DNA from 3 places in the Romboutsia sp. BSD2780061687b_171204_C1 genome. Region 3 is predicted to be linked to each of the others. Evidence: riboswitches for the same ligand, from Rfam matches in the RefSeq annotation. Region 3 holds a riboswitch; each other region holds the start of a gene.
The links. Region 3 has a riboswitch for thiamine pyrophosphate ahead of thiD (bifunctional hydroxymethylpyrimidine kinase/phosphomethylpyrimidine kinase). Riboswitches for the same ligand answer to the same signal wherever they lie in the genome.

Region 1 (10,279 bases), on a different contig from region 3:
TATCTATAATATTTTTTCTATTTAACAAAGAATTTGGAAAAAGCGTAATTAGCTTAATTTCGCTTATAATTACTTTTGTGCTTACTAAAGCTTATTTAAAAAACTTAGCTATACTTGACTGCCCATTGTACATAATTGGAAACATTTTTATATTATCTTCTTTTTTACTAGGTTCATGTTATGGACTTTACGATATAATCCCATTTTATGATGATTTTCTTCATTTTTGGTCTGGATTTATATCTGTTAAAATTGGATTTAATATACTAAAAAATATTAGTAGTAAAAATAATAAACTTTTAATATGTATGATTCTTTTCTTCTTTGCAATGGGCATATCAGCAATTTGTGAAATATGTGAATATTTACTAGATGTCTTATTTAAGATGAATACGCAATCTGGCGGTTTAAAAGATACCATGATAGATTTAATAGATGCTTCATGTGGTGCTTTTTTTATGATTGTATATTACTATAGAAAGTATTTAAGGTAAAATATTATATTAAACTCAACACTATTAAATATAAACAAAGCTACTTAACATATGTTAAGTAGCTTTGTTTATATTTAATATATCTTTTTACAGTAATCATTGTTGAATATAAATAAACAATGAATTATTATATATTTTTCTATAAAAGCTAAATTGTTTAGCCTAGCCTTTTAATAGCTCCTTGGCTTACTTAAGAATTCTTGAACACGTTTCTTCTCTTTCTCACGTTTAGCTTCTTGTTCTTCTTGCTCTTGTTTTAATGCATCTTCATATTTAATGTATTCTATTCCAGCTTCTTCAAATAGCTGCTGCCCTAAGCCTGTAGGATACTCTCCTTTAAATATTACTTTTTTTATTCCTGCTTGAATAATAGATATTGAGCAAAATACACAAGGTTGAGTAGTAGCATACAATGTAGCTCCTTCACAGCTTATTCCATGTTTAGCACATTGTATTATAGCATTTGCTTCAGCATGCCCAGCTCGACATAGTTCTAAGCCTTGTCCTGAAGGTATACCTCTTTTTTTTCTCTCGCAATAGCCAATATCTGAACAATGAATAGTTCCAGCAGGACTTCCATTATAACCTGTAGCTATAATTTGCTTTCCTTTTATAATTACAGCTCCTACTTGTCTTGAAACACACGTACTTCTAACTTTACTATCTTCGGCTATATCCATCGCCCACTCTGTAAATAATTTTCTCATATGATATGCTCCTTCTGTTCATTTATTATTTATAAATATCTTTATATGTCAAAATCCCTATAACCTTAGTTAAATCTAATCATTATACCCGCATCTATAATCTTATTTTTTATTTTCTTAAAATCATCTTAACTCACACGTCATTATTTTTTCAAGAGTTATTATAAATTTGTAATATTTAACTACTTATTTAACATAAATGTATATAATATATTTTTTTAGTAATAATATTACTATCCCTTTAATCATGCTCCTTAGTCATTAATTTTATATAGCTTTATTTTTCAGTTTATTATTAAAAAAAGACAGAAATAAATTCTGTCTTTTTTAATAATAGCCCTTAAGCATCTACTTAAAGGCATAATATATATTTATATAACATAAAGTTTTGAAATTATCTTATCATATTTACCTCTAGCCAAGCAAATACCACCTGCATACTTTATATATTCTTCTTCACTAAGTTTTCCTTCTTCAACTTCACTAAATCTATCAATAATATTAGAATTATCTAAAAAATCTTCTACACTTTCTAATATACAAATTAAATTTATCTTAAACCCATCTGAATTTAACTTTCTTTCTTGTTTTTCTTCTTTTAAATACACTACTTCATGTTCTTTGTCTAACGTAACCTTTACGAAATCTGAAAGCCTCTTTTCTGTTGGTAATAATACTGAATATTTTTCCATATCTAAAAATATTTCATACAATTCTTTTAGTCTTGCTAACTCTGAACTCATCCTTAATCTCCTTTATATAGCCTACCTATTAATCGTGGTTATACTTTGTACTTTCATTATAATTTCATCTACTTAATTCGTCAACTTTTTACACTAAAATGGTTTTAATTACTAAAAAAAGCATTGAGTTGTTTACTGACTTTCAACTCAATGCCTGTTAATTATTTATTTTTTTTATTATATTCTCTTAGTAGCTGTTCTTCACCCATTTCTACTAATCTTCTACTCATCACACCACCTAAGTTTCCACCTATATGTCAATTTTTATATGATGTATCATTAGATCCATCTATATGACTATTTGATATTCCTAGTTCATTTGCTATTTCTAGTTTCATTTGATTTAGAGCTTGTTTAGCATTACTTATTGCTGGTTTTTTAGACATTTTAATACCTCCTTAAACTTTCTTATATATTTTTATCAAATTTAAATGATATTATTATGTATTTTTGATTTATAAGATTATTAAAATGCTTTTACCTAATATAAAACATTAAACTAAAAAATCACTTGGTTTTATCCAAGTGATTTTTTTATATTAAGAAATCTTCATCTTTTAATTCTTCATATACACCTTTTTGATATCCATTACCTTTAGTCGAGAAAAAGTCGTGATTTTTGGTTTCTGTACTTAGTCCATTTAGTACTATTGGGTTTATTTCACTTACTTTATAGTATTCATTAAACCCTAAATTCTCTAATGCCCTATTAGCATTGTATTTTAAGAAATTTATAACTTCACTTTCAAGACCGCTATCTTTGTATATAGTGTTTGTATAGTTTATTTCATTTTCCATTAAATCTTCAAGTATTTTGTACATTCTATCTTTTAATTCTTCTTTTTTAGCTTCTTCAAACTTTTCATATATTTCTTGAGAAAGAAGTCCTATATACTTTCCATGTAGTGATTCATCTCTAAGTATAAGAGATATTATTTCTCCACTTGCAACCATTTTACCTTGGCCTGCTAGATATAGTGGATAGAAAAAACCTGAGTAGAATAAAAAGCTTTCTAAGAATACACTTGTTACCATAGATAAATATAAACTTTCTTCATCTTTTGTATTTTTATATTGGGCTAGTACTAAGTCCGCCTTTTTCTGAAGTGTTTCTTCACTTTCTATCCATTTAAATAATTCTTCAATTTCATCATTAGAAAGCAGTGTCATAAATATAGATGAGTAACTTTTAGCATGTATTTCTTCCATAGTTCCCATAAATGATAATACTGCTTTTCTTTGAAGGTTATCTGTAAGGCTCATCATAGATGGTACCCCATCATTTCCTTGCTTAGTGTCTAGTAATGTAAGTCCACCTAATACTTTTTTATATAATTCTTTTTCTTTTTCATTTAATTCATTAAATACTTTTAAATCTTTTGAAACTGATATTTCCTCTGGTAACCAAAATTGTTTTACATTTTGTTCCCAAAAGGCTTGAGTAAATCCATCATCTTCTTTATTCCAGTTTACTGCTTTGTGTATTTTTTCTAATTTAAATGTCATAGTACTCCCCCTTATACTGAACACATAAGACACTCATTGTTGTCTCTAGTCATTTTAGTTCTTGTGTAGTAAAGACTTTTTAGTCCTTTTTTGTAAGCATATATATATAATCTAGCTATATCTCTAGTTGTTTTATCATCTGTTACAAATAATGTTGTTGATATACCTTGGTCAACATGATTTTGGACTGTTGAAACTATATCTATAACTTTTCTCATATCCATTCTATATGCAGATTGGTAATAAAGCATGTTTTCATTAGTTAAAAAGGGCATAGGATATATAGTTGTAGAATCACCATATGTTCTAACTTCAACCGGCTCTGTAATTGGCATTATACTTGATGTTGCATTTTGAACATAACTAATACTTTGAGTTGGTGCTATTGCTGTTAAGTATGCATTATATAATCCATGTACTTTTACTTCATCTAATAAAGCTTCCCATTCTTTAGTTGTAGGTATATGTATACCTTCAAACAATTTTTTTACTTTATCTGTCTTAGGTAAGTATGAATTTTTATAATATTTTTTTAATACATTACTATCTTTTCCTTTTGCATATTCTGATTTTTCAAACCCAACAAATGTTTTATTTCTCTCTTTAGCTATATTCATAGATGACTTTATAGCAAAATGTCTAACCATTGCAAAAAATACATTACAAAAGTCTATTGCTTCTTCTGATGTATAAAGTATATTTTCTCTCACTAAGTATCCATGTAAATTCATAGCACCAAGACCTACTGCATGTGACGAATCATTTCCATTTTTGATTGTTGGCACTTCATTTATACTAGTGTTATCAGAAACAAAAGTTAATGCTCTTATTGCAGTATCAATTGAATTTTCTATATCTTTATTATCCATTACATTAGCAATGTTTAAAGAACCTAAATTGCAACTTATATCTTGTCCCCATATATTTTCTCCAGCATATCCTTTTATATTTGATGGTGTTTGATATTGAAATATTTCACAACATAAATTAGACATTTTGATTTTACCAACGTCTTTTAGTATATGTTCTCTATTTGCAGTATCTAAAAATACAACATATGGGTATCCACTTTCTTGTTGCATCTGTGCTATCTTTGTTAGCATTTTTCTAGGATTTATTTCTTTTTTTCGTATATCTTCATCATTTTTTAAAATATCATACCATTTTTCCATATCCATCTCATCAAGATTTATATTATATTTTTTATAAACAGAATGAGGATAAAATGCATAAGCCACCTCATTTTTCTCTGCCAATTCCATAAATTTATCTGGTATTAATGCCCCTAAAGATAATGATGCTAATCTTATTTTTTCATCTGCATTTATCTTTTTGGTATCCATAAGTAATTCAAAATCTGGATGAAATACACTTAAATATACAGCCCCGGCACCTTGTCTTGCACCCATTTGGTTAAAGTAGGTAAATGACTGTTCTAGCATTTTAGCAACTCCTACCACACCGCCTGCTGCTCCTTCTATGTCTTTAATAGGGTCTCCTGAAGCTCTTAACCTTGATAGATTAAGTGCTACCCCACCACCTATTTTAGACAAATGATTTGCTGATGAAATTGCATATGATATACCTTCTGTACTATCTTCTATAGATATCAAAAAGCACGATACCATTTCTCCTGCTCTAGCTCTACCTGCATTTAAAAATGTAGGTGTTGCTGGTTGAAATTCTTGTTTTACTAGTTTCTCTGCTAATTTTCTTACTAAATTTTTATCACCATTTCCAAGTGCTAAAGATACTATAAGAACTTTATCATTATAGCTTTCTAATATTTCTTTATTGTCATTAGTCTTAAGTGCATAGTTTTGATAAAACTTATTTGCACTCATATATGAATTAAATTTAAATCCATAATTTTTTATGATTCTTTCTATTTCTTTTATAAAGTCTATATCATATCTTTCTATTACTTCTTTAGAATAGTAATTATTATCTATTAAATATGATAGCCTTTCTTCAAGACTATTAAATACCTTTGTTCTAGGTTTTATATATTCATTTATATAACTGTATAATGCTTCTTTATCTTTTTCTAATTGATATTTTCCTTCTTTATTTTTTATTATGACTTGATTATTTAGTTCTATCCAGTTCATTTTTCCCACCTTTTATTTAATGTTTTACTAATCATTATCTACCACTTATAGATATAATATTTAAACCAAATACTATATATTGTATATACACCAATAAAAGTATTCTTAATCTATTATTATATTTTATTTTTTTTATTCTTTTTAATATATAGTTTTTTCAACACATAAGGCATTGATAATTTTTTATAATTGCTTTTTTTATTTACAAATAATATTCATTATGATATTCTTAAGTTAAGTGGGAACTTATATTTTATATAAGTATTACGCTAGCCCAAATAAAGGCACTTATCTTTTGATAGGTGCCTTTCCGTTTTTATAAGTACAAAAAATTTCTTTACAATACATAAATAAAGAACTACAATGTTTTTGAAAAGATATCTAACTAGGGGTGCCTTTTAGGCTGAGAAATGATAAATTCATTAACCCTTCGAACCTGATGTAGTTTATACTACCGTAGGAAAGTTACTTTTGTGTTTATTAATAGCTATAAAACAAATATAGTCTATTTATTAATACATATTTTGAGAAGCTTTGCCTTATGGTAAGGCTTTTTTTATTTATTAAAATATAATAAGGGGGATTTTAATATGATGTATACTACTCAAATGGATGCTGCTAAAAAGGGGATAATTACTAAAGAAATGGAAATAGTAGCAAAAAAAGAAAATATGGATGTTAATATTTTGAGAGAGCTAATATCTAAAGGTAAAGTAGCAATACCTGCTAATAAAAATCATAAATCTTTAAATCCTGAAGGTGTAGGCGAAAATCTAAGAACCAAAATAAATGTAAATTTAGGTATATCAAAAGATTGTTGTGATATTGATGAAGAGATGAAAAAGGTTAATTTGGCATTAGATATGAAAGCCGAAGCTATAATGGATTTAAGTTCTTTTGGTAAAACCAAAGAATTTAGAAAAAAACTTATATCATCTTCTAATGCTATGATAGGAACTGTTCCTATATACGATGCTGTTGGTTTTTACGATAAAGAATTAAAAGATATAACTGCTAAAGAATTTTTAGATGTAGTAAGAAATCATGCAAATGATGGTGTAGACTTCGTTACTGTACATGCTGGTATAAACAAAGAAACTGCATCTGTTTTTAAAAGAAACAAAAGACTTACTAATATAGTATCTAGAGGCGGTTCTTTAATGTATGCTTGGATGGAGCTTAACCAACGTGAGAACCCTTTTTATGAATACTTTGATGAATTACTTGATATATGCGAAGAATATGACTTAACATTAAGCCTTGGAGATGCTCTAAGACCTGGGTCTATAAATGACTCTTCAGATGCTTGTCAAATAAAAGAATTAATGATATTAGGTGAACTTACTCTAAGAGCGTGGAAACGAAATGTTCAAGTAATAATAGAAGGTCCTGGACATATGTCATTAGATGAAATTGAGTCTAATATGTTACTTGAAAAGAAACTTTGTCATGGTGCACCATTTTATGTGCTAGGTCCTATAGTTACAGATATAGCCCCTGGATATGATCATATAACAAGTGCTATTGGAGGTGCCTTAGCTGCTAGTTATGGAGCTGACTTTTTATGTTATGTAACCCCAGCAGAACATTTAAGACTACCTAACTTAGATGATGTTAAAGAAGGTATTATAGCTACTAAAATAGCTGCTCATGCTGCAGATATCGCAAAGAAAATTCCTAAATCTAGAGATATAGATAATCAAATGAGTAAAGCTAGACAAGAACTTGATTGGGAAAAAATGTTTGAACTTGCTATTGACCCACAAAAAGCTAGAAGATATAGAAAAGAGTCAACTCCTAAACATGATGATAGCTGTACAATGTGCGGTAAGATGTGTTCTATGAGAAATATGAATAAAATAATGAGTGGTAAAGACTTAAATTTATTAAGAGCAGATAATTAGTTACATACTTAATTTAATATTATAAATATCTATTATATTCTTTGCATAACTAAGTTTCATCATATTTTAATGATTTACAAAAGAATACATAAAGTGGTATACTGTCCTTTATAAATATATATTTTTGGAGGAATATTAATGGCATTTATAATATTAATATTAGGTTTTATTTTCCTTATAAAGGGTGCTGACATATTTGTCGATGGTGCTGCTTCAATTGCTAGAAAATTTAATGTTCCAGCTATGGTTATAGGTCTTACTATAGTAGCTATGGGTACATCTGCACCTGAAGCCGCAGTAAGTATTACATCTTCATTAGCAGGACAAAATGATATGAGTGTTGCTAACATCGTAGGCTCTAACTTTTTTAACATACTTGTAGTGTTAGGTGTATCTGCAATAATTGCAAAGTTACCAGTTCAAAAAGATACTATAAAAAAAGATACTCCATTTTTAATAGGTATAAGCTTTATGTTGTTACTATTTTCACTTGATTTACATATAAATAGATTTGAAGGTATTTTTTTCTTATTAGTATTTGCCTACTTCTTAATAAATACTGTAAAAAGTGCTAAAAACTCTAATAATGAAGAAGACTTATCTGGTGGTGAAAGTGCTATAGCTATAGAAGCTGAAGTAAGTGAAGATGTTCCCATGTTTAAAACAATTATATTAAGTTTAATTGGTATAGCAGGAATTATTGTTGGTGGAGATATGGTTGTTGATTCTGCCACGACTATTGCAACATCATTTGGTATGAGTGCAAACTTAGTTGGACTTACAATAGTTGCAGTTGGTACTTCACTTCCTGAATTTGTTACTTCTATTATGGCTATAAAAAAGGGTGAAACTGAAATAGCTATAGGTAATGTAATAGGCTCAAACGTATTTAATATACTTTTAGTTTTAGGTTTAGCTACAACTATAAGTCCGATATCTATAAGTACATTTGCTCTTATAGATATAATATTTATGACATTTATAACAGTTTTACTTTATATCTTTATGAAAAAAGATAATTGTCTTGTAAAAAAACAAGGTTTTATATTAATAGCTTTATATATAGTATATATGATATATACTATAGTTAGGTAATCTAAAAAAGGAAGAACATAATTATGTTCTTCCTTTTTATTCGCTTATTATATTTGTATTATTTATATTCTTATATTCTAATTTATTTATTGCAAATATAATTCCAAAACTTATGATAGAAATTATTATTGAGCATATAAATATGGCTTTCATTCCATATAAGTCTATTATATTTCCATATATAAGTTTTATAACTGATGACCCAATTCCTATACAAAAAGTGTATATAGTCATGGCTGTAGTGTATAATTTTTTTTCTACTACGTTTCCTATAAAGTCAAAAACAGTTATAGTCATTATAGCTATTGCTACACCATGAGAAGCTGATGCTAATATAAATAATGCTATATTATTTGTAAATGTATATATTATCCATCTAATAAAAAGTGCAATTGCACTTACAGTAATCATTTTTGTATTTCCATATTTTTTTAAAAGATCTTTGGTCTTAACCATAAAATAAAGTTCTGGAGCTACCATAAACACAGTCAACATTCCTACAAGTTCCTTGCCTGCTCCTAAGTTTAATAAATGTATACCTTGGTAGGCGCTTACCCCATCACTTAAGGCAACAATACTTATACTTGCTAAAAGTATTAACACATATTGTTTATTAGTAAATAATTTTTTTATATCTACTTTTAAATTTAACTTTTCTTTAGACTCCATTTCTTTAGGTGTATTTAAATATGGAGTTATAAATAAACATAGTAGCATACTAAACATAAACATGTAGAAAAATGCCAAATCATTTCCTGTTAAATTCATTATATGACCACAAATAAAAGCAGATAGTGCATATCCTATAGAACCTAATACCCTTACTTTTCCATAATTTTTATTTTGTTCTTTACAATATGAAGTTGTTATAGTATCTGCAAGTGGCAATAATGAATTTCTAAACATTTCAAAAAATATCGCTACTATAAATATCGGTATAAAAGACGTTGTTTTTGAATATAAATATCCCAGTAAAAATGCTACTAATACATTTATCCATAATATAAGCTTTTGTTTTTTTATAATATCACTTATAATCCCCCATATAGGTACAAGTGCTATACCAATTATAGATGGTATTGATACTATAATCCCTATTTGCGATGGACTAAAGTTTAATGTTTTTTCTAAGTATACAGGTAAATAAGTCATAAATGACCCCAATCCTATAAACATACATAAGTATTTTATATAAAATTTAGACATAATATTCCTCCTCTTATAAGAATATACCATAATATTGTTAGTTTTTGTACAATCATTTTTTTTATATTTTTTAGAAAATTTAGGTATATTTATTAGTATTTAAGGTAATTATTTAAATAAATAAAAAAAGTGTGTACATTTGCTTAAATAAGTGTTACACTTAAATTACAGTAAATCAAGAAACAATCTTGATGTAGGTTTATAGGAGAATTGAAAATGATTCAAGGAATAGTAAAATGGTTCAATAGTGAAAAAGGATTTGGATTTATATCTGTAGAAGGTGGAGATGATGTATTCGCTCATTTCTCAGCTATACAAGTTGATGGATTCAAAACTTTAGAAGAAGGTCAAAAAGTAAGCTTTAATATAGTTGAAGGTGCTAGAGGTCCTCAAGCTGAAAACATAACTATATTATAATCATATAGATACGTTTTAAAGACTCAAATTTATTTGAGTCTTTTTTATTTATTAATTTTAATAATTATAAATTTTCTGAATATAGCAACAATTAAA
Region 2 (10,279 bases), on a different contig from region 3:
CAATTCTTTTTATTTAGAAATATAGAGACAAATAAAACAAGTATTATATATAAAAGACATGATGGATATGGCCTTATAGAACAAGTGTAATACCATAAACATTTAATAATAAAAAACGTATTGAAAATTTCAATACGTTTTTTATTATTAAAAAATAGCTTATTATTATTAATATAACTTGAATTATTTAGATTTTAGTTTTATACATTTTTTTGATATATAAAATATAATAAAACCAGCTAGACAAGTTGCTAGAGCTATAATTATATGTAAATCCACATCATACTCAAATACATAAGAACAAGCATTATCTAAAGCATGAAATAATATACAAAGCCAAATGCTATTAGTTTCCATGTATATGTAAGTAAGTACAAAAGAAGAAGCAATACAACTAAGAGCAAATGGAATAAAACTAGTATGTTGTTGTGGTGTACCAACTACAAACCATAAAGGTAGATGCCATAAGGACCAAATAATACCTATTATTAGAGAACTTTTAAAAGGAGAATATTTCTTTAGTAATTTAGGAAGTAAAAAACCTCTCCATCCTATTTCCTCTAATCCTCCCCCAAATATCATTATAGGAGTTAACCAACTTAAAAATATTAATGGGGATTTTAGTAAGGCACCATAGCCTCTAAACATTTCAACTACTATATATGGAACGGTCCAAAGTATTAAAGCGGCGATAATAACATATAAATATTCCTTTAGACTCCTGTTTGCATTTACACAGTTCCTTAAAAATCTATCAAATTCATCTTTAGACAAAAACTTTTTAGCGGTAATTAATCCAGCTAAAGCAGGAGAATACCCTGAAAGTGCATAAAATAACATAAAAATAGGAGAACCATATATTAAAATATTGAGTTGTGTTGTAGATATAGTTACTGTAAATCCAATTATACAAAAAAGTATTAGTACTATAAAAAAGTACTTTGTATCTTTTGAAATCAATTTTTTTCGCCTCCGAATTTTTTATAAGAATTAATTTATAGAATAATTCAAAGTATATTGAAATTATTGAATAACTATATAATTATTATACATAAGAAATCTAACTAATTTAATAGGGAAATTAAATAAAATTCGTATAATAAATATATATATATAGTTTATTTATAAACTAATAATTTGTTGATTATGAAAATACATTGTGCTACACTCAACTTGTAAAAATAAATAAAAGCTAGGGGAGCTATGATTGGATAGCTGAGAAGTAAAGCCATAACTTTCAGACTCTAAGAACCTGATTAAGATAATTCTTACGTAGGGAAGCTCGTATATTTTAATGTACCTAGATTTTTAGTTAAATAAGGCGCTCTCTATAAAAAGAGAGTGCTTTTTTAATGCTATTAAAGTTAAATTTATATAATTATTTTTATATCTTATAAAAGATAATCCTTAAAAGGAGGAAATGTAAGTGAAGGTAAATGGGGAAGAGTTTGAATTTAAATCAGATATGACAATATCAAAGTTATTAGAAGATATTGGAGTAAAAAAAGATAGCGTAGTAGTAGAGATAAATTTAAACATAATTGAAAATAATCAATACGATAGCTATATACTAAGAGAAGAAGATGTTATAGAAGTCATAAGGTTTGTTGGAGGGGGATAAGATGCAACTTTTTATAAATGAGCTACTTGTAAATATTGATGAAGATATAGTTACAGTAGATAAAGTTAAAGAAAAATATAAAAAAGATGCAGATATAATAATACTAAATGGTCATCCAGTAGATGCATATGTAGATTTAGAATTATATGAAAATGATAGAGTTACATTAATAAAAAGGGGTGAAATTCCAAAATTTGAAGAATTAGAAAATCTTATGGTTAGCAGACATACTCCAAATGTTCACTACAAATTAAAAAATGGAAAAGTAGCAATATTAGGTATTGGTGGATTGGGTTCAAATATAGCTATATCTTTAGCTAGAATAGGCGTAGGAACATTAATACTAGCAGACTTTGATATAGTAGAACCATCTAATTTAAATAGACAACAATATTTTATAAATGATATAGGAAAATATAAAACCGAGGCACTTAAAAATAATATAGAAAATATTAATCCATTTATAGAAGTTGAAACTATAAACAAAATAATAGATTCATCAAATATACATGAATTTGGGAACGTAGATATAATAATAGAGGCTTTTGATAATCCAAAGTACAAAGCAGAAATTGCAAATAACATTTTAACTAAAATGAGAGATAAATATTTAATATCCTCATCTGGAGTGGCAGGATATTATGATTCTAACATAATAAAAACAAGAAAAATCAGAGATAAATTTTACATATGTGGAGATGAGATAAATGAAGCTAAAGAAGGTGATGGGCTTATGGCACCAAGGGTGGCTATATGTGCTAATCACATGGCTAATTTAGCAACAAAAATATTGATAGAAGACAAATAAGATTATGTGGGGGATAAAAATGGATAAATTAATATTAAACGGACATGAGTTTAATAGTAGACTTTTAATAGGAACGGGAAAATATAGTTCAAATGATATGTTACCAAGAGTAATAGAGTCAAGTAACAGTGAAATAATAACTATGGCACTAAGAAGAGTAGACTTAGACAATACAGAAGAAAATATACTATCACATATACCTAGCAATATGACAATACTTCCTAATACATCAGGAGCGACTAATCATATGGAAGCTGTTAGGATAGCAAGAATAGCTAGAAAAATGGGATGTGGAAACTTTATAAAAATAGAAGTAATAAGTGATACAAAATACTTATTACCCGATAATGAAGAAACTATAAAAGCAACTAAAATACTTGCTGATGAAGGATTTGTAGTTCTTCCATATATGAGTCCAGATCTATATGCAGGCAAAAGGCTAATAGAAGCAGGGGCAGCAGCAGTTATGCCACTTGGGGCACCAATAGGTTCTAATAGAGGGCTTAAAATGAAAGAAATGATAAAAATAATGATAGAAGAATTAGATATACCAATAATAGTAGATGCAGGAATTGGAAAACCATCTCAGGCTATGGAAGCTATGGAAATGGGGGCAGCAGCAGTACTTGTAAACACTGCAATAGCTAGTGCAGGCGACCCTATAAAAATGGCGAATGCTTTCAAATTAGCAGTTGAAGGTGGAAGAGAAGCATATTTAGCTAAAACAGGAAGAGTAAGCAATTTTGCAAATGCATCTTCACCTCTTACTGGATTTTTAAGTGAAGTAGGTGTTTAATTTGAGTTTTTATAATGTTATAGAAAAGTATAAAGATATTGATATAGATAAATATCTAGAAAATGTATCAAATTATGATGTTTTAAGAAGTTTAGAAAAGGATAATTTAGATGAATATGATTTATTAAATTTATTATCTAAAAAAGCCACTAAATACCTGGAAGAAATGGCACAAAAAGCACACGAGATAACTAATAGATATTTTGGAAAGACTATACTTTTGTATACTCCTATGTATATAGCAAACTATTGTGTAAATAAATGTCTATACTGTGGATATAATATAGATTCTGGAATAAGTAGAAAAAAGCTCAACATTAATGAAATTAAAATAGAAGGAAATGAAATATCTAAAGAGGGATTTAAGCATTTGTTGCTTTTAACTGGAGAAAGTAAGATTCATTCAGACGTAGAGTATATAGGTGAAGCTGTAGAAGTTCTTAAAGATAAATTTCCATCTATTACAATAGAAGTTTATCCAATGGATGAAGAAGAGTATAAATATTTAGTAGATAAAGGCGTTGAAGGGCTTACTGTATACCAAGAAGTATATGATGAAAATATTTATAAAGAGGTACATTTAAAAGGTCCAAAATCTAATTATAAATATAGATTAGACTCACCAGAAAGAGGAATAAAAGCTGGAATGAGAAGTGTATCAATAGGTTCGTTACTTGGTCTTAATGATTTTAGAAAAGAAACTTTTTTTACATTAATGCATGGAAGATATTTAAGAAAAAAATATCCACATGTAGACGTTTCATACTCAATACCTAGAATAAGACCATTTAAGGGATGTTATGAAAAAATAATTGATATCAATGATAATGATTTAGTACAAGCTATGGTTGTTATGAGATTATTTGATAATCAAGGTGGTATAAATTTATCGACTAGAGAAAGCTTATCATTGCGAAGAAATTTAATACCTTTGGGAGTTACAAAATTAAGTGCAGGTGTATCAACAAATGTAGGAGGGCATTCTCAAAATAGTAAAGATACATCTCAATTTAAAATTAGTGATGAAAGTAGTGTTAGTGATATAAAAGCCATGTTAAAAGATATTGGATACCAACAAATATTTAAAGATTGGGAAAGGTTTTAATGTATCTAATAACGAATAGGCATCTATGCAAATATGATAGGTATATTGAAGTTATAAAAGAAGCATCTTATTGTGGCGTTAAAAATATAATACTAAGAGAAAAAGATCTGAGTAATGATGAGCTAGAAAATTTATATCTTAAGATTAAAAAAAATATAAATAAAGATACTAAGATAATAATAAATAGCAATATAGAAGTATTTAAAAGAGTTGATGCCGACGGTATACATTTACCATTTGATAAGTTTATAGATATTTATGATGAAAAAAATAAAAAAGATACAAATGAGTATATAGATATCAAAAACTTTAATAAAATATTAGGAGTATCAACTCATAGTATAAAAGATATAGTAGAAGTACTAAAAAGAAATGCAGATTATATATTTTTATCACACATATATGAAACTAAATGTAAGGAAAACTTAAAACCTAAAGGAATTGAAATATTAAAAGAGGCCAATTCTTTACTTATTAATTCAAATATAAATTTAATTGCATTAGGTGGAATAACACCTAGCAATGTCAAATACATAGTAGATTATTGTGATGATATAGCTGTTATGTCTAACCTAATGAGTAGTAAAAATATAAAAAAAACAATAAATGAATATAATATAGATTAAAAGTTAGCGTCTAAAATAATTTTTATTATTTTAGACGCTAACTTTTATTATAAATAGGTATTTTTATGTATTTTACTATTTAAAATAGTTACAATCTTTGATCTAGTAAAGGATTAGAATTTAAAGTTAATACCATTTAAATCATGAGTTTTATTTAGATAAATTAACTTTTATTGAGATTTTTATTACATAATCATCATATTCTTGAACTGCTAAATCATCAAGTATTATATCTTCATAGAAATGACCTTGAACAGATAGATTATTTTCTTCTATAAACTTTAAAATCTTATTATAAGTAATGCTAGTGTTATAATAACTACCCCTATGATATGCAACAATGTACAATCCCTTAGCTTTAGTAAAATTAGAATATTCTTTATTAGGAAGTTTATTATATATATATTTATAATCTAAGTAATTACCATTAGCTATATCACTGTATTCAAGCATTTCACCTAAAAAATGGGGGTAAGCTATACCTCTATCTTCACAACGACCTATATGAGCAGAAAAAGCCTCATAAACTTCTTTATCTGTAGAACAATTAAAAACTTTTGAAATAAATATGTATTCTTCTTGTAATGGTAAAATGCTGACTTTATCTGTATAATTATTAATAAAATCTTTGGAGTATTCAATTTTTCTATCAATAAAGAGTTTTATCTGGTTTAACTTATCTATTTTATTGATTACATTTATACGTTCCTTTTCTAGTAAATTAATTAATTCATTGGGATTTCTCTTACTTAAGTATTCTTTTATTTCTTTTAAAGGCATACCAATATCCTTTAGCATTGTTATAGCTCCAAACGTTTCTATTTGTTGATAAGAATAATATCTATAATTATTATCTCCTTTTATTTCAGGAGAAAAAATTCCAACTTGATCGTAATGATAAAGAGTTTGCTTACTAGTTTTGCAAAGCTTAACAAATTCTCCAGTAGTAAAATGTATATTCTTATTAATTTTCATATAAAACACTCCAGATAATATAATAGTTTAATTATAAATATAACACAAAATGTTTAAGATTAAACTAATTAGCATTAATTTATGATAGTCTCCAATTCAAAAGTAAATACTATAAAAATAATAAAATTTTTATAATAGGAAGATATGGAAAGTGTAAGGGAAGTTTTAACAAATGGAAATTTTACTTATTAGTAAAAATTAAATTAAAATTTTTTAAGGAAAATATAAGTATTTTATATCCACAAATGGATATTAATTAAAAAAAAGAAGATAAGTAGATTTTATTGCAAAAATTATGGTGTATTTGATTTTGTATAATGAACAAACTAATGTTAAATAGATTATAAAAAGGAGTGAAGGTAGTGGAAGATAATAATTCTTTTATGGATGGATTAAGAAATTTGGGAAAGCAACTACTTTACACAGAAAGTGAGAATACAAATACTGATAGAGAGAATATAACAGAAATAAACAGTAATGGGAATAAAAGATGTATAACTAGAGCAGGCGCAGGGCCTAAAAGTCATAATAGAGTAGGTAACCCAAATAATAAATTTAGATAAATAATAAAATAATATCATTATGGAGGTAGTAATATGAAAAAAGGATTAATACCAGTAGCTTTAGGAACAGTAGTAACAGCAACAGGATTGATGTTAGATGCTAAGCAAAATAAAAAAGAGAAGTTCAATAGAAAAGATTATAAAAATATGGCAGGTGCACTTCTAGTGGGAGCAGGAGTTGCTCATATTGCCTTAGGTGGAATAGACATAGCTAAATATTAAAATAAGAGGAGATTATTCATTCTCCTCTTATTTTATATTATATTTAGAAATCACTATTATTAGGTGCTTGTCATATAAATGAAAACAAGTCGTTAATATATGTAAGAGCTTATTTTTGTTTTTGAAGATAAAAATTTAAATTAATAATTATTAATAAATAAAAAAATATTGACAATGATAATAATTATCAATACAATAAAAGTAAGTTGAAAATTAATTTCAAGAGATATGTATTTTCATATAAGGTTATAGCTAGGAGGAAAGATGAAGAAAAGATACTTAGGAATAATATTGATAATATTATCTGCAATATCAGTATTTTTAGGAGTACATAACATAAAGATAGTAGATATATTAACTTTAAATGAAGAACAATTAAATATTTTATTAATAAGCAGATTGCCTAGATTAATAAGTATATTAGTTGCAGGAATAGGAATGAGTATATGTGGTCTTATAATGCAACAAATAAGTAGAAATAAATTTGTATCTCCAACAACAGGAGCTACTATTGATTCAGCTCAATTAGGACTGATATTTGCGATGCTAATTCTACCAAATGCAACTATGGGTAGCAAAATGATAACATCTTTTGTATTTGCTCTTGGTGGGACCTTTATATTCATGAAAATATTAAAAAGTTTAAAGTTTAAAAATGCTGTGTTTGTACCGTTAGTTGGTATAATGTTTGGAAATATAATAGGTTCAATGACGACTTTTATAGCATATAAATATGATTTAATGCAAGATATAACTTCTTGGATGCAAGGAAATTTCTCTATGATACTTAAAGGAAACTATGAAATATTATACATAACAATACCAATGATAATACTTGCATATATTTATGCAAATAAATTTACTATAGCTGGTATGGGTGAAGATTTTGCGACAAACCTAGGACTTAATTACAATAAAGTTGTGAACTTAGGGTTAATTATCGTAGCAATAGTTACAGTATGTGTAGTAACAACAGTAGGAAGTATACCTTTTATAGGATTAATAGTACCAAATATAGTATCAATTTATAAAGGTGATAATGTAAAAGATAGTATATGGCATACAGGGTTATTTGGAGCAATATTTGTGTTAACATGTGATATATTCTCAAGGATTGTAATATATCCTTATGAAATACCAATAGGATTAACAGTTGGTGTTATAGGAAGTATAGTTTTCCTTTATATGATATTAAGGAGGAAGTCATATGCAAGTTAGTAGTGTAAATAAATTACCTAGTAAAAATATAAATATTAGATTACAAAAAGAAAACAGGCAAAAAAGAATTATATATTTAATAGGATTAATGGTTATTGCATTTTCAGCACTATTCTTAATAGCAGGGGTAAATCCAGAACATATAGATTATGCTATGAGCCAAAGAATACCTAAGTTAATAGCAATAGTATTAACAGGTGGATGTATAGCTTTTTCATCCATGATTTTTCAAACCATAACTAATAATAATATACTTACACCAAGTGTATTAGGTTTAGATTCTTTATACATATTAGTTCAGACGCTTATAGTATTTATTGTTGGAATAGATAGCAAATTTATAGCAAGTAAAAGTCATAACTTTTTATTATCAGTAGTAATAATGGTTGTAGCATCTTTTGTTTTATATAAGAAACTTTTTGAAAAAAGTGGGAATAATATATTTTTCTTACTTCTTGTAGGGATGATATTTGGAACTTTGTTTAAAAGTATGTCTACTTTCATGCAAGTTGTAATAGACCCAAATGAGTATGCTACTCTTCAAAATAGCCTACATGCAAGTTTTGGGAATGTAAATACAGAAATACTTTTAATAGCATCCATAATTTTAATAGCAATAATACCATTTATATATGATGAACTTAAGTATTTAGATGTATTATGTTTAGGTAAAGATAATGCCATAAATTTAGGTGTGGATTATGATAAAGTTGTTAAAAAGATGATAATAGTAGTATCTATATTAGTATCAATATCTACAGCTTTAGTAGGTCCAATAACTTTCTTAGGACTATTAGTAGTAAATATAACAAAGCAACTGCTAAGCACATATAAGCACAGTTACTTAATAGTAGCATCGATTCTTATAAGTATATCAACATTAGTTGGTGGTCAATTCTTAGTAGAAAGAGTATTTAGCTTTAATACAACTCTAAGTGTAATTATAAACTTTGTAGGGGGAGTATATTTTATATACTTATTGCTAAAGGAGAGTAAAGCATAATGATAGTAGTAAAAGATATAATAAAAAAATATTCAAATAAGTCAGTAGTTGACAATGTTTCAATAAATATAGAAAAAGGAAAAATAACATCCTTTATAGGCCCAAATGGAGCTGGAAAAAGTACTGCCCTATCTATAATAACTAGGTTAATGAAAAAAGATGGTGGAGAAGTTATTATAGATGGAAAGAGATTAGAAGATTGGGATAATAAAGAATTATCTACTAAAATAGCTATATTAAAACAATCTAATCATATAAATCTAAAGCTTACAATAAGAGAGCTTGTTGCCTTTGGAAGGTTTCCACATAGTCAAGGAAGGCTTACAGAAGAAGATAATAAATATATAGATGAAGCAATAGAATATATGAAGCTTAAAAGTATAGAAGATAGATACTTAGATGAATTAAGTGGAGGACAAAGACAAAGAGCTTACATAGCAATGGTTATAGCTCAAAATACGGAATATGTATTTTTAGATGAACCACTTAATAATTTAGACATGAAGCACTCAGTTGAAATGATGAGGGTACTTAGAAATTTATGTGATGAGCTAGGAAAGACTGTAATTTTAGTTATGCATGATATAAATTATACATCTTGCTATTCAGATTATATAGTAGCACTTAAAGATGGAAAAATAGCAAAGCATGGAAAGACTGATGAGATAATAAATAAGGAAGTATTAGAAGCAATATATGAGATGAAATTTGATATTCAAGAGATAAATGGAGATAAAATTTGTATTTATTTCTAAAAAATTTAAGGTTTTAATGATAAAGATAATCAATATAAAATAATAGAAATTATTAGGAGGACTTATTATGAATAAAAAAGTAGCAGCTATATCAGGTTTGGTTATAGCAGGATTAATAGGAGGGGCATTAGTATTTTCAAATAAAGGAGATAAAGAAGTTGCATCTAAAGCAGATGAAACAGTTAAGGTAGAGCATGCCTTAGGAACTACGGAGGTAGGAGTTAATCCTAAGAGAGTGGTAGTGTTTGACTATGCAGCATTAGATGTAATGCAAAGTTTAGGTATAGATGGTGTAGTAGGAACTCCGCAATCATCTTCGATACCAGAATATTTAAGCGAATACAAAGGGTCTAAGTATGGAAATGTTGGAGGCTTAAAAGAACCAAATTTAGAAAAGGTAAATGAACTTAAGCCAGATTTAATAATAATAAATGGAAGACAACATAGTTTCTATGATAAGTTTACGGAAATAGCACCAACTATATCATTATCAAAAGAAGATGGGAAGTACATGGAATCTTTTACTCACAATATGGAGGTTATAGGAGATATATTTGATAAAGAAGATAAGGTAGATGCTGAGTTAG
Region 3 (10,279 bases):
TAAAGATGCCTTTGGAAAAGTGCCTCATTATGAGGATAAGGGTATAATGAAAAGAGCAATAGTTGGCATAGGAAAGCAAGATATAGATATTGAATCAATATTTCCAACTGATGAAAATATACAGATAATAGGTGCAAGTTCTGACCATATGATACTAGATATAACAAATAGTGAAAGTATATATAATATAGGAGATATACTAGGGTTTGTAGTTACTAGCTATGGTGGAATATTAACAGCTTGCACAAGTAATTATGTAGAAAAAAAAGTAGTATATAACTTAAGTACTCAAATACAACTTGTATAGGTAAAAAGCTATCTTTAAAGATAGCTTTTTTTATAATATTTTATATAAAAATGGCTTTTAAGTTTATAGAATAAGTATATTTATGATTTTAAAAAAATTTAATTATAACGTGAAAAGTGATATAATACTACATGAAGTATGTTTAGGAATCAAACTAAAATGGAGGTAAATATGAAAAATTCCATTAAAATTTTTAAAACAGATATGAAGAATCTAATTAAAAATCCTATAGCTCTAATAATAGTGATAGGATTATGCTTCATACCATCGTTATATGCATGGGTAAATATAAAAGCTTGTTGGAACCCTTATGAAAATACTAGTACAGTTCCAATTGCTATAGTAAATAATGATAAGGGAACGACTCTAGATGGCAAAAAATTAAATGTTGGAGACGATGTCATAAGTGAACTTAAGAAAAATAAGGACATTGGATGGAAATTCGTTGACTCTAAAAAGGGTAATATGGGTGTATTAGATGGAAGCTATTATGCAATGATAGAAATACCTAGCGATTTTTCAAAGGACTTAACTAGTGTTACAAGTGGAAAACCTATAAAGCCAACCATTATTTATAAAGTAAACACTAAATCAAATCCAGTAGCAGGTAAAATAACAGAGGTTGCTGAGGAAACACTTGTAAATGAGATTAATTCAAATTTTATAGCCACTGTAAATAAAACTTTATTCTCTTCATTAAATACATATGGAAAAGATATTGAAGATAGTAAAGATAAAATATTAGAATTAAAAAAAGCTGTGATAGGTTTAGATGAACACATGGATATTATTAATTTTATACTTGATAGTGTCAATAATAATTCTGAGAACTTAGCTACATATTTAAAAAGTATACAAAGTACACTACCACAAGTTACAGGTGGGCTAGATGCAGTATCTAATAATAATATGAATACAAGTAAAAATATAGAAAACATAAAAGATAATTTAAATAGCTCATTTAATGGTATTAAATCAACTTTAAACCAGATTAATAATGAAAATAATCAGACAAAGGATATAGTAAATAGTATTAGTCATAATTCTGGTAATATTTCAAAAGCAGATGTTGCATCAGCGATATCGCAGATAAATAATCAAATTAATAGTACTAAAAACCAAATAGATTCAATTATTAAATATTTAGAAGAATTTAATGAAGTTAAATCTAATAAAAATATAAATAAATTAATTAATGAATTAAATATAATAAAAGATGAATTAAGTAAACAGCAAGAAAACATAGGGAATCTTAAAAATCAACTAAATGGATCAATAGAATCTATGAAAGATACATTAAACTCTATAAATTCAACTGCAAGTAATTTATCAAGTAATGTAAATAATGCAATAAATTCCTATGATTCTAAGGTTAGACCAGCACTAAACAATACTGCGGATAGTTTAGTAAATGCAGCTAAAAATGCAGCTACATTAGTAGATAGCTCAAAGGGATTAGTTCAAGCTTTAAATGATATGCTAGGGTATGTATCTAAAGGGAGTAGTTTAACTGCAGAAATGTCTAAGGATTTAGACTCTAAATTAAATCAATTTAAAGATACTATACATATATTAAGTACAGAATTAAAAAAAGTTAGTGATAATGATTTAAATTCTATAATATCAATACTTCAAAGTAAGCCACAACTTATGGGAAATTATATATCTAATCCATTTAATTTAAAATCAGAACCAATATATCCTATTGAAAATTATGGATCTGGTATGGCACCTATATATACAACACTTTCACTATGGGTTGGAGGATTAGTACTTACATCACTTCTTACAACTGAAGTGGATAAATTTAAAGAATTAAGTATAAAAGAAAAATACATTGGAAAAATGATTACATTTGTATTTTTAGCAATGATACAAGGTTTTATAGTAGGTCTTGGAGATAAATTTGTACTTGGCGTTCAAACTGAAAATCTAGGACTATTTATATTTACTACAGTACTTTCATCAGCAGCATTTGCAATTATTTTATATACATTGGTTTCTCTATTTGGGAATATAGGAAAAGCAATAGGTATAGTGCTTATGGTTATACAAATTGCTGGATCTGGAGGAACTTATCCTATACAAGTAGACCCTTTAATATTTAGAATAATGCAACCATTTTTCCCATTTACATATACACTAAGCAACTTAAGAGAAGCTATAGCAGGTCCACTTTTAAGTACAGTTATGTTTAATGTGTCTATACTTATAGTGTTTGGAGTAGTAACTATACTTATAGGATATTTACTTAAAGAAAAGCTTAATAAATCAGTTAGAAAATTTGAAAAAGAATTTAAAGAATCTGGTTTATCAGAATAATTATAGAGGTGAACATATGAAAAAGATTTTTGAAATTTATTTAAGAGATTTAAAAAATATATTAACTATTAAGTCAGCCTTTATAATAATCGGAGGGCTTTGTTTGATACCATCGTTATATGCGTGGGTTAATATAGAGGCTTGCTGGAATCCTTATTCAAACACGGGAAATATTCCAGTAGCTATAGTAAATCAAGATGAGGGAACTTCCGTTGATGGAAAGTTTATAAATGTAGGTGATGAAATAGTTAAAGAGCTTAAAAAGAATAAAGACATAGGGTGGCAGTTTGTAGATGAGTGGCAAGGAAATTATCAGTTAAATGAAGGAAAATTTTATGCATTAATTGAAATACCACCTGATTTTTCTAAAGATTTGTCAACACTTACAACGAAAGACCCTCAAAAGCCAAATATTATATATAAGGCTAATGAAAAAGTTAATGCAATAGCTACTAAAATAACAGATGTTGCTAAAAATAAGTTAGTAGAAGAAATAAAAGCTAATTTTGTTGATACTTTAAATAAAGAAGCTTTTTCATTTTTATCAACATTAGGAGTTAAGTTAGAAGACAATAAACCGCAGATAATAGAATTAAAAAATGCTTTAGATAGTACATATAATAATTTAGAGAAAATAAATAATTATGTAAAAGAAGCAAATTCTCATGCAAATACACTTAAAAAGTATTTAAATAATACAAAGGGAAATCTTCCTCAGATAAAAAAAGAAATAAATAGTCTTCAAGATGTAGTAAAAAATAGCAAAAATTTAGTATTAGCTACAAAGGATAGTGTGAATAATGCATCAGAAAATATGAATAATAATATGAATACTATAAATAATATAAATACTAAATTACAAAATGAAATTGATAATTTAAAAAATATAAATGATGGTTCTTCAATTGAAAATGTAGAAAATACGATAGAGTCGGTATTAAAATTGATATCAACTATGGAAAATACGATAGATAAAGTTATAAGTGATCTTGAAAATATAAATAGCAAACATGAAAGTTCTAAGACACAAAATATAATAGATTCACTTAATACTTTAAAAACTATACTTTCTTCAGAAAAAGATAAATTAAGTGAGTTAAAATCAGTAATTGAAAGTGGTGGAACTAAAGAACAAATAGATGAACAACTTAATTCTTTATCAGGATTAGAAAATTCATTTAACAATAAGTTAAATTTAACAAATACTATATTTACTTCTGATGTATCTAATGTTTTAGATAGTGTAGGAGATGCTATGATTTCTAGCTCTTCTGATATAAACAACATATTAGAAAGTATAAATGTTATAATACCTCAAATAGATGCACTTTCTACTTATGGAATATCAAGTAGTGATGTTTTTGTAAAACAAGCAGGTAATATATCAAAAGAACTTAATAAGTTTGAAGATGATTTAGATAAGTTAGTAGAAAAAACTAAGATATTAACAGATAAAAATTTAGACAAGTTAATTTCAATATTAGATAAAAATTCAAAAGAGATAGCATCTTTTATATCATCACCTGTTAATGTTAAGACAGAAGAGTTATATAAGGCAGGTATATTTGGAGTCGCTTTAATGCCATTTTACTCAGTACTTGCAATATGGGTAGGAGCACTTTTATCTACATCACTACTTACAACAGAGTGTGAAGAATTAGCGGGAGAAAAAACTAATTTAGTTCAAAAACATTTTGGTAAAATGCTTACATTTATGACAGTATCATTAATACAGTCTTTAATAATTGCAACAGGTAATATATTTATATTTGATAAGCCTGTTAGTATACCTTTAATGTATTTATTTACTATAGTATCTTCTATACTATTTACTACAATTATATTTACATTAGTTTCTTTATTTGGGAACTTAGGTAAAGCTATAGCTATAGTTATTATGGTCTTCCAAATAGCAGGTTCTGGAGGGATATATCCTATACAAACTAACCCTAAGATATTTGAAATATTACAACCATATTGGCCATTTACTTATGCTATAGATGGATTTAGAGAAGCTATAGCAGGACCTAGCATGAGTGCTGTATATTATGATTTATCTATGTTAGCAATATTCTTTGTAATATTTATATCATTAGTCATATTTAAGAAAACTTTCCATAATATAACTGAATTTATGAATGATAAGTTTAAGGAGTCTGGTTTATAGTTATAAATAATGGTAATTATTTAACAAATAAATATTGAATAGCATTTCCATGACTAGTAAAATAATAATCATAATAAACATTAAGGAAGTGACAATATGAACAAGGATTATTATTGCCCATACTGTAAATCTAAATTAGATGTACTAGATGGATGAGGTACTATTAATTATTATTGCATGGAGTGCAATATGCTTATATCTAGAAAGAAGATATTGACTAAAGAAGAATTAGAGAATATTGATATAGAAAATAAAAATACCTAAAGGAATAATTCCTTTAGGTATTTTTATTAACATTACTATTAGTTATTATCTATTTCTCTTCTTGGGATAGTATATTGAATAGCATTTTCAATTTGCTCTAAATATCTTTCATCTTTTGGGGCAACAAATAGACAAGTATAACCTTTTTCACCAGCTCTACCAGTTCTACCAATACGATGTATGTAGTCTTCTGAAGTTTCTGGTATATCATAGTTATATACATGAGTAACACCAGTAACATCAATACCTCTAGATGCAACATCAGTAGCTATAAGATATTGTATATCTGCATTTCTAAAAGATTTCATAATTCTTTCACGTTTTGATTGAGGGATGTCGCTGTGAAGTTTAGCACAATTATACCCTCTTTGACAAAGTGCTTCATCTAAAGCATCTGCTCTTCTTTTGGTTCTACAGAAGATTATAGCTAAAAAAGGATTATCTTTATCAAGTACAGAACATAGTGCATCTTGTTTTCTTCTATCTGTAGTTTCTACAACTTCTTGATTTATATTTTCAAGTGTTATTTCTTCTTTTTCTATAGATACAACAACAGGATCAGTCATATATCTATAAGCTAATTTTTTAACTTGTGAGTTCATAGTAGCGGAGAAACACAATGTTTGACGCTTTTTAGGAACTTCCTTTAATATAGCTTCAACTTCATTTTTAAATCCCATAAATAACATTTGGTCAGCTTCATCTAGTACAAAAGTTTTTAACTTACTAAGATTTACAGTTTTTCTATCTAAGTGATCTAAAAGTCTTCCTGGTGTAGCTACTATAAGGTGTATATTTCCCTTTAACTTTTTTAATTGACCTGCTATATCTTTTCCACCATAAGCTGATAATACATTTATATTCTTACCTTTTGAAAGTTCAATGGCTTGTTCAGTTATTTGAATAGCTAGCTCTCTTGTTGGTGACAATATAAGTGCTTGAACATAATTAGCGTTTGGATTAATATTTTCAAATATAGGAAGTAAAAATGCTAGAGTTTTTCCCGTACCAGTTTGAGCTTCTGCTATAACATCTTTTCCAGACTTTATAAATCCAATACTTTCTTTTTGTATAGGTGTAGGAGAGTTAATTCCCCTATTTTTTAGTACATTTACTAAATCTTTACTAATTCCAAGTTCTTCAAAATTCATTATATATTACCTCTTAATATCTTTATAATTTGAGCAACGGATTTGACCGAAATAGTTTGCCAACACGTTGCTTAAAGCATTAGTGAACGTTATATCGTTGCGACATAGAAATAGTTATCCTGAATATCGCTTAAACGAAGTAAACTTTTTATTTATATTTTCCGTATTAATAAATAATATCATATAGTTATAATTAATACTAATAATATTATTTATTAATATAAAATATTAATGTTAGTTTTATATATTAATGGGTATTAAATAAATGTTAGTATTTATAAATATACAGAAGATTTTATAAATTATAATTAAAGTTGATTTATTTAGATTATAGAAATATACTATAAGTATAAAATAAAATATTTGCTAGGGGTGCCGAAAGGCTGAGAGACGAAACGTTAACCCTTGTACCTGATCTGGATAATACCAGCGTAGGAAAGCTTGATAATATATTATTATATTATATATTAAATTAGAAATTAAGGCTATATTCCAATGTTGGGGTATAGCTTTTTAATTGCAAAAATATATGATATTGAAGTTAATTGAGGAGATAACAAGCTTTAGCAAATTAAATATTTAATAAATAAAAGGGAGAAGATCATATGAAAAACTACAAAATACCTACACTGACAATAGCAGGTTCAGACTCGTCTGGTGGAGCAGGTGTACAAGCTGATTTAAAAACATTTAGTGCAATAGGAACTTATGGGATGAGTGTTATAACAGCTATAACAGCCCAAAATACTAAAGGTGTATTCATGGTAGAAGATTTAAGCAAAGAGATAATTAAAAAACAAATAGAAGTTGTATTTGATGATATACGTCCAAAATCTTTAAAAATAGGTATGGTATCTAGTGAAGAAATAATAAAAGAAATAGCAAAAACTCTAGATAAATACAAACCAGAAAATCTAGTTATTGATCCGGTAATGATATCAAAGAGTGGATATTCACTACTTAAGCCAGAAGCTAAGCAAAGTATGATAGAGTATCTTATACCAATGGCCTACATAATAACACCAAATACACCAGAAGCAGAAGAAATAACAGGTATTAAAATAGACAATGTTGAGGATATGAAATTAGCAGGTCAAAAAATATTAGAATTAGGTCCGAAGTTTGTACTTATGAAGGGGGGACACTTAGACGGTGATGCTGTAGATATACTTATAGGCAAAGATATATTTAAAGTATATAAGAGTGAAAGGCTATATAGAAAAAATACGCATGGAACAGGATGTACACTATCTTCAGCAATAGCTGCACACTTAGCATTAGGATATGATATATGTGAAAGCGTAAAAAGAAGTAAGGAGTATATAACAAACGCAATAAGATATAGTTTTGATATAGGAAGTGGAGTAGGACCTGTTCATCATTTCTATGAAATAGAAAATAAGAAAATATAGTATTGGGGTAGAGAATATGTATAGTTTAATAAATAAAGTTAAAGAAATTAATCCATTAGTACTTCATTATACTAATGAAGTAACTATAAATGATTGTGCTAATATAACATTGGCACTAGGAGCGAGTCCTTTAATGAGTTTTTCATATGAAGAAGTAGAAGAGATTGTTCAGGTAGCAAGTGCAGTGGTTATAAATATAGGTACTATGAAATCTTCTAACTTAGAATTATTTTTACAAGCAGGTAAAATGGCCAATAAGTACAATAAACCTGTTGTACTTGACCCAGTAGGGGTATTTGCTACAAAAACTAGGGCAAATTTTGTAAAAAGATTATTAAATGAAGTAAGATTTACTGCAATAAAAGGAAATGTAGCTGAGATTAAATATATAGGTGGATTTGATGTTAAAGGCAAGGGTGTTGACTCTTTTGATGATGACAAAAATATTGATGAGGCTATAAAAAAGATTGCTAACAAATTAGAATGTGTAGTTTGTGCAACTGGAAAAGTAGATAGTGTAACTGATGGAAATAGAATAATTAAAATATATAATGGAACACCTAAGTTAAAGTATATAACTGGTACAGGGTGTATGTGTGCTAGCTTAATGGGATCATATCTTGGGAGTAGTGATAAAACTTTAGAGGCTATCTCTATGGGGATAATGACGATGAGTTTATGCGGACAGCTAGCTGATAAAGAAAATATATCTATAGGAGACTTCAAAGTTGAGCTTATGAATAATATATATGACCTAGATGAAGAAAAGCTAAATAAATTTGGAAAGGTTGAGGTTATATAATGAAATTTACAGATTATTTATTTGAAGAAGTTAAAAATATATGGCAAGAATACTTAGAACATCCATTTATAAAAGAACTAGGAGAAGGTACTTTACCTAAAGAGAAATTTAAAAATTATTTAGTACAAGATTATTTATACCTTAAAGAATTTGGTAAAGTATTTGCAATGTGCTTAATAAAGTCAAAGACTATAGAGGAAATGAACTTTTTCAGTAGAGCCATAAGTGCATCGATAGAATATGAAACAGCAGTACATGTTAGTTATATGAACAAATTAGGAGTACCACCAAAAATAGCAGAAACATGTAAATATGAAATAACAACAGATAATTATACTAGTTATATGCAAGCTATAGCCTTAAAAGGAAATTTAAGAGAAATTGTAATCTCTACAATGCCTTGTAACTGGAGCTATAATTATATAGGACACTATCTACTAGATAATTACAAAGAGACATTAGAAGGAAATTACTACAAAGAATGGATAGATATGTACTCTGAAGGAAAATTTGACGAGAATCTAAGGGAGTGGTTAGATTATGTTAACTATTTATGTAGAGATATAAGTAATGAAGAAAGAGAAAACTTAAAAGAAATATTTATAAAATCAAGTTTACATGAATTAGAATTTTGGAATATGGCCTATAAAGAAACTAAGGAGGGAGACTTATGTCTAGTTTAAATAATATATTAGGAATAGTTATATTAATCGTTAGTATAGGATGGTTTTGCTTGTATCTAAAAGATATGAAAAATAGAAAATTAAGCACAAAAGAAATAGTACTAATCGGTATGTTTTCAGCAATGTCTTATATACTTTCTATGATTCAATTTATAAAATATCCTCAAGGCGGGGGAATAACTTTATTTTCAATGTTACCTACAATGCTACTTGCTATACTTTACGGTAAAGAAGTTGGGATAACTGCAGGTTTAGTTTTTGCTTTAATAAAGTTAATAAGTGGACCAACAATAATACATCCAGCTCAGTTTTTATTAGATTATATACTTCCAATGATGGTACTAGGGTTAGCAGGAATATTTGGAAGAGATAAAAAACTTAATATATTTGCAGGATGCATATTAGCAACTAGCCTTAGTGTTTTAATGTATATAATATCAGGAGTATTATATTTTGCACAATATGCACCTAAAGGAATGAATCCTATAGTATATTCATGTGTATATAATATATCAAGTGCAGGTGTAGAAGGATTATTAACTAGCATATTAATATTATTTATACCTATAAAGAGGTTTAGTAAGGTTTTAAATATATCAATTAGCCAATAAATACTAAAAAATTAATATAGGAGATAAAGATGAGAGAAAAATTAAAATTATATTTAGTTACAGACTCAGATATTTTAAAAGGTAGAGATTTTTATGAGTCTATAGAAGAAGCATTAAAAGCAGGCGTAAAAACAGTTCAATTAAGAGAGAAAAAAGCATCAGGAAAAGAATTTTTAGAAAAAGCTTATAAATTAAGAGAACTTACAAAAAAATATAATGCAATTTTTATAATAAATGATAGAGTAGATATAGCAATGTTAGTAGGTGCAGACGGTGTTCATATAGGACAAAGTGATATACCATGTAGTGAAGTTAGACATTTAATAGGGAATGATAAGATAATTGGGGTATCTACTCAAAATCTAGAATTATCACTTAAGGCAAAAAATGATGGTGCAGATTATATAGGTGTAGGATCAATGTTTACTACAACTACTAAATTGGATGCAAAACATGTGAGTATAGAAGAATTAAGAAGTATAAAAGAAAATATAGATATACCAATAGTATGTATTGGTGGTATAAATCTATCTAATATATCTGCTTTAAAAAATGAAAAT

Region 1: another riboswitch for thiamine pyrophosphate. It lies ahead of thiC (phosphomethylpyrimidine synthase ThiC); the one in region 3 lies ahead of thiD (bifunctional hydroxymethylpyrimidine kinase/phosphomethylpyrimidine kinase).
Region 2: another riboswitch for thiamine pyrophosphate. It lies ahead of thiS (sulfur carrier protein ThiS); the one in region 3 lies ahead of thiD (bifunctional hydroxymethylpyrimidine kinase/phosphomethylpyrimidine kinase).

What each region holds. Positions count from the first base shown of each region.
Region 1 covers NZ_JADMRK010000004.1:206,305-216,583, forward strand. Annotated here, with positions in the region: gene I2H23_RS10215 (hypothetical protein) at 1-494, shown strand, start outside; gene I2H23_RS10220 (deoxycytidylate deaminase) at 665-1,201, opposite strand; gene I2H23_RS10225 (hypothetical protein) at 1,573-1,944, opposite strand; gene I2H23_RS15615 (small, acid-soluble spore protein, alpha/beta type) at 2,202-2,330, opposite strand; gene nrdF (class 1b ribonucleoside-diphosphate reductase subunit beta) at 2,479-3,450, opposite strand; gene nrdE (class 1b ribonucleoside-diphosphate reductase subunit alpha) at 3,462-5,561, opposite strand; TPP riboswitch at 5,939-6,041, shown strand; gene thiC (phosphomethylpyrimidine synthase ThiC) at 6,152-7,465, shown strand; gene I2H23_RS10250 (calcium/sodium antiporter) at 7,604-8,560, shown strand; gene I2H23_RS10255 (MFS transporter) at 8,597-9,766, opposite strand; gene I2H23_RS10260 (cold-shock protein) at 9,983-10,183, shown strand.
Region 2 covers NZ_JADMRK010000003.1:265,054-275,332, forward strand. Annotated here, with positions in the region: gene hpf (ribosome hibernation-promoting factor, HPF/YfiA family) at 1-90, shown strand, start outside; gene I2H23_RS09025 (CPBP family intramembrane glutamic endopeptidase) at 184-960, opposite strand; TPP riboswitch at 1,185-1,296, shown strand; gene thiS (sulfur carrier protein ThiS) at 1,427-1,621, shown strand; gene thiF (sulfur carrier protein ThiS adenylyltransferase ThiF) at 1,623-2,429, shown strand; gene I2H23_RS09040 (thiazole synthase) at 2,449-3,225, shown strand; gene thiH (2-iminoacetate synthase ThiH) at 3,227-4,330, shown strand; gene I2H23_RS09050 (thiamine phosphate synthase) at 4,330-4,956, shown strand; gene I2H23_RS09055 (MerR family transcriptional regulator) at 5,107-5,931, opposite strand; gene I2H23_RS09060 (hypothetical protein) at 6,294-6,494, shown strand; gene I2H23_RS09065 (hypothetical protein) at 6,528-6,716, shown strand; gene I2H23_RS09070 (ABC transporter permease) at 6,981-7,934, shown strand; gene I2H23_RS09075 (iron chelate uptake ABC transporter family permease subunit) at 7,924-8,937, shown strand; gene I2H23_RS09080 (iron ABC transporter ATP-binding protein) at 8,937-9,692, shown strand; gene I2H23_RS09085 (siderophore ABC transporter substrate-binding protein) at 9,760-10,279, shown strand, end outside.
Region 3 covers NZ_JADMRK010000001.1:338,686-348,964, forward strand. Annotated here, with positions in the region: gene orr (ornithine racemase Orr) at 1-307, shown strand, start outside; gene I2H23_RS01725 (YhgE/Pip domain-containing protein) at 479-2,629, shown strand; gene I2H23_RS01730 (YhgE/Pip domain-containing protein) at 2,646-4,796, shown strand; gene I2H23_RS01735 (DEAD/DEAH box helicase) at 5,099-6,211, opposite strand; TPP riboswitch at 6,570-6,666, shown strand; gene thiD (bifunctional hydroxymethylpyrimidine kinase/phosphomethylpyrimidine kinase) at 6,817-7,623, shown strand; gene thiM (hydroxyethylthiazole kinase) at 7,640-8,425, shown strand; gene tenA (thiaminase II) at 8,425-9,108, shown strand; gene thiT (energy-coupled thiamine transporter ThiT) at 9,096-9,719, shown strand; gene thiE (thiamine phosphate synthase) at 9,749-10,279, shown strand, end outside.